One region of the Vogesella lacus genome, then DNA from elsewhere that is predicted to be linked to it. Evidence: predicted binding sites of a transcription regulator. Region 1 holds the regulator's gene; the other holds the start of a gene.

Region 1 (4,858 bases):
CCAGCAAGGCAAACAGATAACGTTTGTCGACCGCACCCAGCATGGCGCGCACGCCGTCTTCCTTCACTTCGCCAAGGCCATAGGCAATTGCCTGATCCAGCAAGGACTGCGCATCACGCATCGAACCAGCCGCCGCACGGCCAAGCAAGGCCAGCGCGCCGCTTTCGTAGGGCACGCCTTCGACATCGAGCATATGCGCAAGATGGCTGGCCACCTGCTGCGGCGTCATATTGCGCAGCGAGAATTGCAGACAACGACTGAGCACCGTTACCGGCACTTTTTGCGGGTCGGTGGTGGCAAGGATGAACTTGACGTGGGCAGGCGGCTCTTCGAGGGTCTTCAGCATCGCATTGAAGGCACTTTTGGACAGCATGTGCACTTCGTCGATGATGTAGACCTTGTAGCGGCCCATGGTCGGCGTGTACTGGGCGTTTTCCAGTACCTCGCGGATATTGTCGATGCCGGTATTGGACGCGGCGTCGATCTCGAGCAGATCGACAAAGCGACCGCCGTCAATCTGGGTACACGCCTGGCAGACGCCACACGGCTCGGCCGTCGGCCCCTGCTCGCAATTGAGGCTCTTGGCCAGAATGCGGGCGATGGTAGTCTTGCCGACACCACGCGTACCGGTCAGCAGGTAGGCGTGATGCAGGCGTGATTCTTTCAGCGCATTGGACAGCGCCCGGATTACATGCTCCTGACCAACCAGGTCAGCAAAGCGTTTCGGGCGCCACTTGCGGGCGAGCACTTGATAAGTCATGGCGGCGATTCTAGCAGCTTGTGCCGCCTTGTGGCAGGCACAAGCTGGTCAGTTCACGGGGCCAAAGGTGCCGGCGCAAACTTGGCCTGCAGATAACGCGCGCGGATTTCCTGCGACATTTCGTGCGCCACCATCGCATACAGCGTGCTCTTGTTGTAGCGCGTGGTGGCGTAGAAATTGTTCAGGCCCAGCCAGTAACGGGTGATGCCTGGCGAGACCTCCAGCGGCACCAGCACGGCCAGCGCCTTGTCGCTGACGTCGGCCAGCGGCACCACACCACGGGCTTTCAGCTCTTTCACCGTGTAATGCAGGTTGAACTTGTCCTTGTTCAGCGCCTCGATGTCGGCCTGTGGTGTGACCTCGGCCGGAATCACCACATCGTCGCCTTTCAGCCAGCCATGCAGCTGGAAGTAGCTGGCGACACTGCCAATGGCGTCGGCCGGGTTATTCCAGATATCGCGATGGCCATCGCCATCGAAATCGACTGCCCACTTCAGGAAGCTGGACGGCATGAACTGCGGAATGCCCATCGCGCCGGCGTAGCTGCCCTTCAGTGTCAGCGCATTGATGTTTTCCTCGCGGGCGAGGCGGAAAAACGCCGTCAGCTCGTCACGGAAAAACGCGGCGCGGCGCGGGTAGTCAAAGGCCAGCGTCGACAAGGCATCGGCCAGACGGAAGCTGCCGGTCACCTGGCCATAGCGCGTCTCGATGCCGATGATGGCCACCACCATCTCGGGCGGCACACAATAAACCTGCTCGGCACGCTCCAGCGTGGCGGCGTGCTGCTGCCAGAACGCTACGCCCTGGTTGATGGTCTTGTCGGTGAAAAAACTCTGGCGAAACTGGTACCACGGCCGCGCGGTCGAGGGGCGGTCCATGATCTGGATGATATTGGGCTTGAGTTCGACATTGGCGAACACCGCCTCCATCTCGGCACGGTTCAGCTGGCCGCCGGCGACTTGTTCGTCGATATAGCGCTGCACATCGGCGCGAGCAAGAAAGCCGGCATCCGCCAGCGCCGGCATGGCGGCGAGGCCGGCCATGACGGTGCAGGCACCAGCAACAAAACGGGAAAATCGGGACATGCCGTCTCCAGGTCAATGATTAAAGTTGGCCGCAAGGCAGCAGATTCGGTGGCAGCTTAACGCAAATGGCGGGCGGCAATAAAACCGGGGCTAATCCTGATAGCTGAGCGCGCCCGACAGCAGCCGCGCGGTGATGTCGACAATCGGAATCACCCGCTCGTAGGCCATGCGCGTCGGGCCGATGACACCGAGAGTGCCGACCAGCTGGCCGTTGCGGTGATACGGCGCAGTCACCACGCTGCAATCGCCAAGCGTCATGACACCGGACTCCTCGCCGATGAAAAGGTTCACCCCCTGCGCACCGCGGCTTTGCTCCAGCAGGCGCATCAGCTCGGTCTTGCGCTGGAAGGTATCAAACAGCTCGCGCAGGCGCTGCAGGTCGTGACTGAAGTCATGCACATGCAAGAGATGGCTCTCGCCGGCAATCACCACCTCGTCCTCGCCCAGCTGCTGCTGGCTGATGCGCAGCGCCGCCGTCATCAGCGCGCTGATATCGCCCTGCAAGCTGGACAACTCCTGCTCCATGCGAGCCAGCACCTCGGCCAAGGCCTGGCCGGCGTAGTGCTCGTTGAGGAAGTTGGCCGCAGCTATCAGCTCGTGGCTTTCGTAGTCACGCGGGGTGTGAAACAGGTGGTTCTGCACATCACCGTCCAGCGTTACCAGAATCATCAGCACGCGGCGCTCGGACAGGCGCAAGAATTCGATCTGGCGAAACGCACCGTCGGCACGCTGTGGCGTCAGTACCACGGCGGCAAACTGGGTGAGATCGGCCAGCATTTGCGAGGCGGTCTGCAGCATGCGCTGCGGGCTGTCCGGCTGCATCGCATGCTGCATGCCATGCAGGGTCGCCTCATCCAGCTGGCCTATGGTCAGCAGGCGATCGACAAACAGCCGGTAGCCCTGCGGCGTCGGCACCCGCCCGGCCGAGGTGTGCGGCGAGGCGATCAGGCCCTGTTGCTCGAGATCGGCCAACATATTGCGGATCGAGGCCGGCGACAGCTCCAGCCCCGACACGGTCGCCAGTGTTCTGGATGGCACCGGCTGGCCGTCGGCGATATAACGCTCGACCAGCACTTTCAGCAAAAATTGTGTGCGTTCGTTCAGCATATTGTTCATTCTGTCATGGCTGGCGGTTGCTTCATAGCCGGCACGCCTGCCGGCATTCGGCATTTATGCAACGTTGGCCGCAAGGCGGTTTGTGCGATAATCCGCGGATTCACAACAGGATATGTGTACGCCAGCCACAAGCTGCAAGGCCGTCCGGCAAATTAGATTTGGCAGGCCACCTGAAAACGTACATAATCAAATTCATCCTGAACATTACCGGTTTACCGATACGGAGCAAGCATGGCAGAACGCACCGAAGACAAGAGCAAGGCCCTCGCGGCCGCCCTGGCCCAGATCGAAAAGCAGTTCGGCAAGGGCTCGATCATGCGCATGAGCGACAACCAGGTGCATGACAACCTGCAGGTGATCAGCACCGGCTCGCTCGGCCTTGACCTCGCCCTAGGCGTAGGCGGCCTGCCACGCGGCCGTGTCGTCGAGATCTACGGCCCGGAATCGTCCGGTAAAACTACCCTGTGTCTGCAGGTGGTGGCCGAAGCGCAAAAACTGGGCGGCACTTGCGCCTATATCGACGCCGAAAACGCGCTCGATCCGTCCTACGCGCAAAAGCTGGGCGTCAAGGTTGACGAGATGCTGATCTCCCAGCCGGACACCGGCGAACAGGCGCTCGAAATCGCCGACATGCTGGTTCGCTCCGGCGGCGTGGACATCATCGTGGTCGACTCGGTGGCCGCGCTGGTGCCTAAGGCCGAAATCGAAGGCGAAATGGGCGACAACCACGTCGGCCTGCACGCCCGCCTGATGAGCCAGGCGCTGCGCAAGCTGACCGGCAATATCAAGCGCACCAACACCCTGGTGATCTTCATCAACCAGATCCGCATGAAGATCGGCGTGATGTTCGGCAGCCCTGAAACCACCACCGGCGGTAATGCGCTGAAGTTCTACGCCTCGGTGCGTATGGATATCCGCCGTATCGGCGGCATCAAGAAGGGCGACGAGGTCATCGGCAACGAAACCCGCGTCAAGGTGGTGAAGAACAAGGTATCGCCACCGTTCCGCGAAGCCATCTTCGATATTTTCTACGGCGAAGGTATCAGCCGCGAAGGCGAAATCATCGATATGGGCGTGGAGCACGGTTTCATCGACAAGTCCGGCGCCTGGTATGCCTACAAGGGCCAGAAGATCGGCCAGGGCAAGGACAATACCCGTGGCTGGCTGAAAGACAATCCGGCCATCGCCCAGGAAATCGAGCGCCAGATCCGCGAAAAAGTCGGCGTCAAAGTCGAGATCACCGAAGGTCAGCCGGATGGTGACGAACTGGCGGACGATCCGTTCGACGCCTGATGAACAGCGACCGCCCCAAACCGGTCAGAAGCCTCCAGGTCCGAGCCGTCGACCTTCTGTCCCGCCGCGAATACACGCGGCTGGAACTGAAGCGGCGGCTCGCGCCGTTTGCCGAATCGGCAGAAGAGCTCGAGGCCCTGCTCGACAGCCTTGCGGCCAACCTCTGGCAATCCGACAGCCGCTTTGCCGAGCAGTTTGCCAATGCTCGCGGCCGCAAATACGGCAGCCTGCGCATCGCCCAGGAAATGCGCGAACGCGGCGTCGAGCGCGAGCTGATCAAGGAAACCCTGGCCGCACAGGATGACCTGACTACCGCCCGCGAGATCTGGCAGCGCAAATTCGGCGAGGCACCTGCCGACCAGAAAGAACGGCTGAAACAGACCCGTTTTCTCGCAAGCCGCGGTTTTTCGGCCGAAATCATCCGCAAGGTACTGCAAGGCCTGCCGGACGAAGAGTATTGAATCGCGCCGGATGCCGGCCAGGATCACCGGCCAAAACACTGGCCTAACCGCCCCATCCACGCGCCTGACACCCTGCACACCTTGCGCCAGCCGACACCCTGCACACCTTGCGCCAGCCGACACCTTGCTGCAGCGCGACTGCA
Region 2 (4,858 bases), on a different contig from region 1:
GCTGGATCATGTCTATGCCTACACCAAACTCAAACATCGCGGCGAGGGTAGTGCACTGGGCGTGGTCTGGCGCAAGCTGCAGCTGTACTGGCAGTTGCGGCGCGAGAAGTTCGATCTGGCCATCGTGGCTGGCTCGGGTTACGCCGCGAACGCGGTGCGCTTGGCCAAGGCCGCGCGTGCCCGACGGGTTGTGGCTTTCGTCAACGAAGGCAAGCCTTATGATTCGGTAATTGATACGCCGGTGCTGTTCAAGCAGGAGTACTGGCGACAGCATGAGGTGCTGAATATGGCACAGCTGCTGCAGCCGCTGGGTATTAGCGAGGTGCCTGGCCCATTGCGTTTGCCTGGCTTGCCTTGCCCGCCGGAGTTGGCCGCATTACAGCAGGGCAAGCCTCTTGTGGCCCTGCATATCAGTGCGCGTGAGGCTAGTCGTGTCTGGCCGCTGGAACATTTCCAGGCACTGGCCACACAGCTGTTGCAGGCTGGTTGTCGCGTATTGTTTTTGTGGTCACCCGGCAAGGCCGATGATCCACGCCACCCCGGTGATGATGACAAGGCTGCGCATTTGCGGCAGCAGTTTGCGGCCAACCCTGATGCCGTTTTCTATCCGACACAGTCGCTGCAGCAGCTGATTGCCGCGTATCAGTTGGCTACGGTTGCTGTTTGCAGCGATGGCGGCGGCTTGCATATTGCGGCTGCGGCCGGGGCGCGTATTGCCGGCCTTTACGAGCATCTGGAGAAAAAGACCCTGCGCTGGTATCCATGGCAGGTGCCCTATCGTCTGCTGACGTCCGGTTCGGATACGCACTGGCAGATTGCCTATATTCCGCTTGCGGTCGTGAGCGAGGCGGTTTTTGCCTTGCTGGCAGAGCCAGAGACGGCAGACTGAGTATCCTTTGTTCGTAAAACAGATCAGGCCGGCTGCAATGCAGCCGGCCTGATCTGTTATGTCTGGATAAGCGCGAGCGCTTCAGCGATAACCGTCCGGATTATTCGACTGCCAGCGCCAGCTGTCGGCACACATTTTCGCCAGATCCCGTTCGGCCTGCCAGCCAAGCAGGCTGCTGGCCAGGCTCGGGTCAGCATAGCAGCTGGCGATATCGCCCGGCCGGCGTGGCGCAATCTGATACGCAATCTCTTTGCCGCAAGCCTGTTCGAAGGCGCGGATCATCTCCAGTACCGAGTAGCCACGACCGGTACCGAGGTTCACGGTCAGCAGTCCGTCATGCGTTTGTAGTGCCTGCAGGGCCTTCAGGTGGCCGCGGGCAAGGTCGACTACATGGATGTAGTCGCGCACGCCGGTGCCGTCCACGGTCGGATAATCATTACCGAATACGCTCAAGGCTGCGCGTTTGCCGACGGCGACCTGGCTGATGAAGGGCATCAGATTGTTAGGGATGCCTTGCGGATCCTCGCCGATCAGGCCGCTTTCATGCGCGCCTACCGGGTTGAAGTAACGCAGGATGGCGATGCGCCACGCGGGCTCGGCACGGGCCAGATCGCGCAGCATGTCTTCTATCATCAGCTTGCTGCGGCCGTAGGGGTTGGTGGCTGACAAGGGAAAGTCTTCGCAGATCGGTACCGTGTGTGGGTCGCCATAGACGGTGGCCGAAGAGCTGAACACCAGTTGCCGGCAATCATGCCGCTGCATCGCCTGCAGCAGGCTCAAGGTGCCGCTGACGTTATTGTCGTAATAGCGCAGTGGTTCGCTGACCGACTCGCCGACGGCTTTCAGGCCGGCAAAATGAATCACAGCCTTGATCGGGTAGCGAAAAATGGTGTCGAGTATCTCGCTGTTGCGGATGTCACCTTCCACAAACTGGATTTGCCGGCCGCTGATCTGTTGTACGCGGCGAATGGCTTCGGCGCTGCTATTACTGAGGTTGTCCAGGACGACCAGATCTTCGCTGTTTGCCAGCAACTCGAGACAGGTGTGGCTGCCGATATAGCCGGCACCACCGGTTACCAGAATCATGAACTTCTCCTCATTAGGTATTTTCAGCGCGATATTGTGCCGCACGATGATGGCATGTGGCTATCGACCATGCCGGCAGCAAAAAACTTTAATTGTCACTCTTGAAAAGGCCTACCCTCGACCCTACCATTAGCACTCGCAAGGGCAGAGTGCCAATCGGCCTGCCCGACCTGACTCAAACGCAGGTTTTCGAGTTTCAACAGCCAAAGCTATTAGGAGAGAATAATGGCAATCCGTCCTCTACACGATCGTGTTGTTATCAAACGCCTGGAGGCTGAAGAAAAGACTGCCTCCGGTATCGTTCTGCCGGGTGCTGCTGCTGAAAAGCCGGACATGGGCGAAGTGATCGCTGTCGGCAACGGCAAGATCCTGGAAAACGGCGAGCGCCGCGCGCTGGAACTGAAAGTAGGCGACAAGGTGATTTTCGGCAAGTACTCCGGCCAGACCGTAAAAGTAGACGGTGACGAAGTACTGGTTATGCGTGAAGAAGACGTAATGGGCATCGTCGAGTAATCCGACCCTTACCACTTTACTGATACTGAATTCTGGAGATTTAAGACATGGCTGCAAAAGACGTACGCTTTGGTGATTCCGCCCGTGCCAAGATGGTCGTGGGTGTCAATGTTCTGGCTGATGCCGTTAAAGTGACCCTGGGCCCGAAAGGCCGTAACGTGGTACTGGATCGCTCCTTCGGCGCGCCGACCATCACCAAGGACGGTGTATCCGTTGCCAAGGAAATCGAGCTGAAGGACAAGTTCGAGAACATGGGCGCGCAGATGGTGAAAGAAGTCGCTTCCAAGACTTCCGATGTTGCTGGTGACGGCACCACCACCGCTACCGTTCTGGCTCAGGCCATCGTGCACGAAGGCATGAAGTTCGTGACCGCCGGCATGAACCCGATGGATCTGAAGCGTGGCATCGACAAGGCCGTACTGGCACTGGTTGGCGAAATCGCCAACATCGCCAAGCCTTGCGCGACCACCAAGGAAATCGCCCAGGTGGGTTCCATTTCCGCTAACTCCGATTCCGATATCGGTGAAATCATCGCTACCGCCATGGAAAAAGTGGGCAAGGAAGGCGTGATCACCGTTGAAGACGGCAAGTCGCTGAATAACGAACTGGACGTGGTAGAAGGCATGCAGTTCGACCGCGGCTACCTGTCCCCGTACTTCATCAACAACCCGGAAAAGCAGATTGCCGCACTGGACAATCCGTTCATCCTGCTGTTCGACAAGAAGATCTCCAACATCCGTGATCTGCTGCCAGTGCTGGAGCAGGTTGCCAAGTCTGGCCGTCCGCTGCTGATCATCGCTGAAGATGTTGAAGGCGAAGCACTGGCGACGCTGGTCGTGAACACCATCCGCGGCATCCTGAAGGTGGTTGCTGTCAAGGCTCCTGGCTTTGGCGACCGTCGCAAGGCCATGCTGCAGGATATCGCTATCCTGACCGGTGGTACCGTGATCGCTGAAGAAGTGGGTCTGACCCTGGATAAAGTGACTCTGGAGATGCTGGGCCAGGCCAAGCGCGTTGAAGTGGGTAAGGAAAACTCCACCATCATCGACGGCGCAGGCGATGCTGCCCTGATCCAGGCTCGTGTGACCGAGATCCGTCAGCAGATCGAAGCTGCGACCTCCGACTACGACCGTGAGAAGCTGCAAGAGCGCGTGGCCAAGCTGGCCGGCGGTGTTGCCGTGATCAAGGTTGGCGCGGCGACCGAAGTCGAGATGAAAGAGAAGAAGGCTCGCGTTGAAGACGCCCTGCACGCTACCCGTGCTGCTGTTGAAGAAGGCGTGGTACCTGGTGGTGGTGTAGCCCTGCTGCGTGCCCGCGCTGCTGTCGAGCACGTGTCGACTGCCAATGCTGACCAGGCTGCCGGTGTGAAGATCGTACTGAAAGCAATCGAAGCGCCGCTGCGCCAGATCGTACAGAACGCCGGTGACGAGCCATCCGTCGTTGTGAACAAGGTGCTGGAAGGCAAGGGTAACTTCGGTTACAACGCCGCTTCTGGCGAGTACGGCGACATGATCGAGATGGGCGTGCTGGATCCAGCCAAGGTGACCCGCTCCGCGCTGCAGCACGCTGCTTCCGTTGCCGGCCTGATGCTGACTACCGACTGCATGGTTGCCGAACTGCCGGAAGACAAGCCGGCTGCTCCGGACATGGGTGGTATGGGTGGCATGGGCGGCATGGGCGGCATGATGTAATCAGCCGTTTCGAGCCTCTCGAAGCAAAACCCCGTAGCGCAAGCTGCGGGGTTTTTTCATTTGCGGCCAACCTTGAGCGCTACACTGCAAGCGATGGCGCGACTCTGGCACAATGGCGCGCCCAAGGAGGACAAAAAATGCAACTGACAGAACTGGTGGCTTTGCTGGATGGCAAGCTGGAGAGTCGCAATTTCAAGGATTACGCACCAAATGGCCTGCAGGTCGAAGGCAAGGCTGAGGTTGGCCGCATTCTGTGTGGCGTGACGGCATCACAGGCGCTGATCGATGAGGCGATTGCTTGGCAGGCGGATGCGATTCTGGTGCACCACGGCTACTTCTGGAAGAACGAATCGCCGGTGATTGCCGGTATCAAGCGTCAGCGTATCCAGAAATTGTTGCAGCACAACATCAGTTTGCTCGCCTATCACCTGCCGCTGGATGCGCATCCGGAACTGGGGAATAACGCGCAGCTGGCACGGCAGCTTGAGCTGCGGGATGGTGCGGCCAGCGTGGCGGAGCCGTTGTTGTGGCAAGGGCGCTGCACCAGCATGAGTGGTCATGACTTGCGTGCCCATGTCAGCCAGCGCTTGGGGCGCGAGGCCTTGTTGCTGGGTAATGCGGACAAGCAGGTATCCCGCGTCGCATGGTGCACTGGCGGGGCGCAGGGCTTTTTCGAGAG

Evidence for each region. Region 1 encodes HrcA, which represses chaperone genes, less so after heat shock. Its sites were predicted from a motif close to ATTAGCACTCGNNNNNNNCGAGTGCTAAT; they were not measured.
Region 2: a site for HrcA is predicted at 2,104-2,132, ahead of groES (co-chaperone GroES). Genes of this name have one in related genera too.

Annotation. Positions count from the first base shown of each region.
Region 1 is NZ_CEETQT010000003.1:203,593-208,450, reverse strand. Features, by position in the region: gene dnaX (DNA polymerase III subunit gamma/tau) at 1-760, opposite strand, end outside; gene mltB (lytic murein transglycosylase B) at 814-1,845, opposite strand; gene hrcA (heat-inducible transcriptional repressor HrcA) at 1,936-2,952, opposite strand; gene recA (recombinase RecA) at 3,193-4,254, shown strand; gene recX (recombination regulator RecX) at 4,254-4,715, shown strand.
Region 2 is NZ_CEETQT010000012.1:74,953-79,810, forward strand. Features, by position in the region: gene ACZ9W6_RS15620 (glycosyltransferase family 9 protein) at 1-889, shown strand, start outside; gene galE (UDP-glucose 4-epimerase GalE) at 971-1,975, opposite strand; gene groES (co-chaperone GroES) at 2,201-2,488, shown strand; gene groL (chaperonin GroEL) at 2,536-4,179, shown strand; gene ACZ9W6_RS15640 (Nif3-like dinuclear metal center hexameric protein) at 4,317-4,858, shown strand, end outside.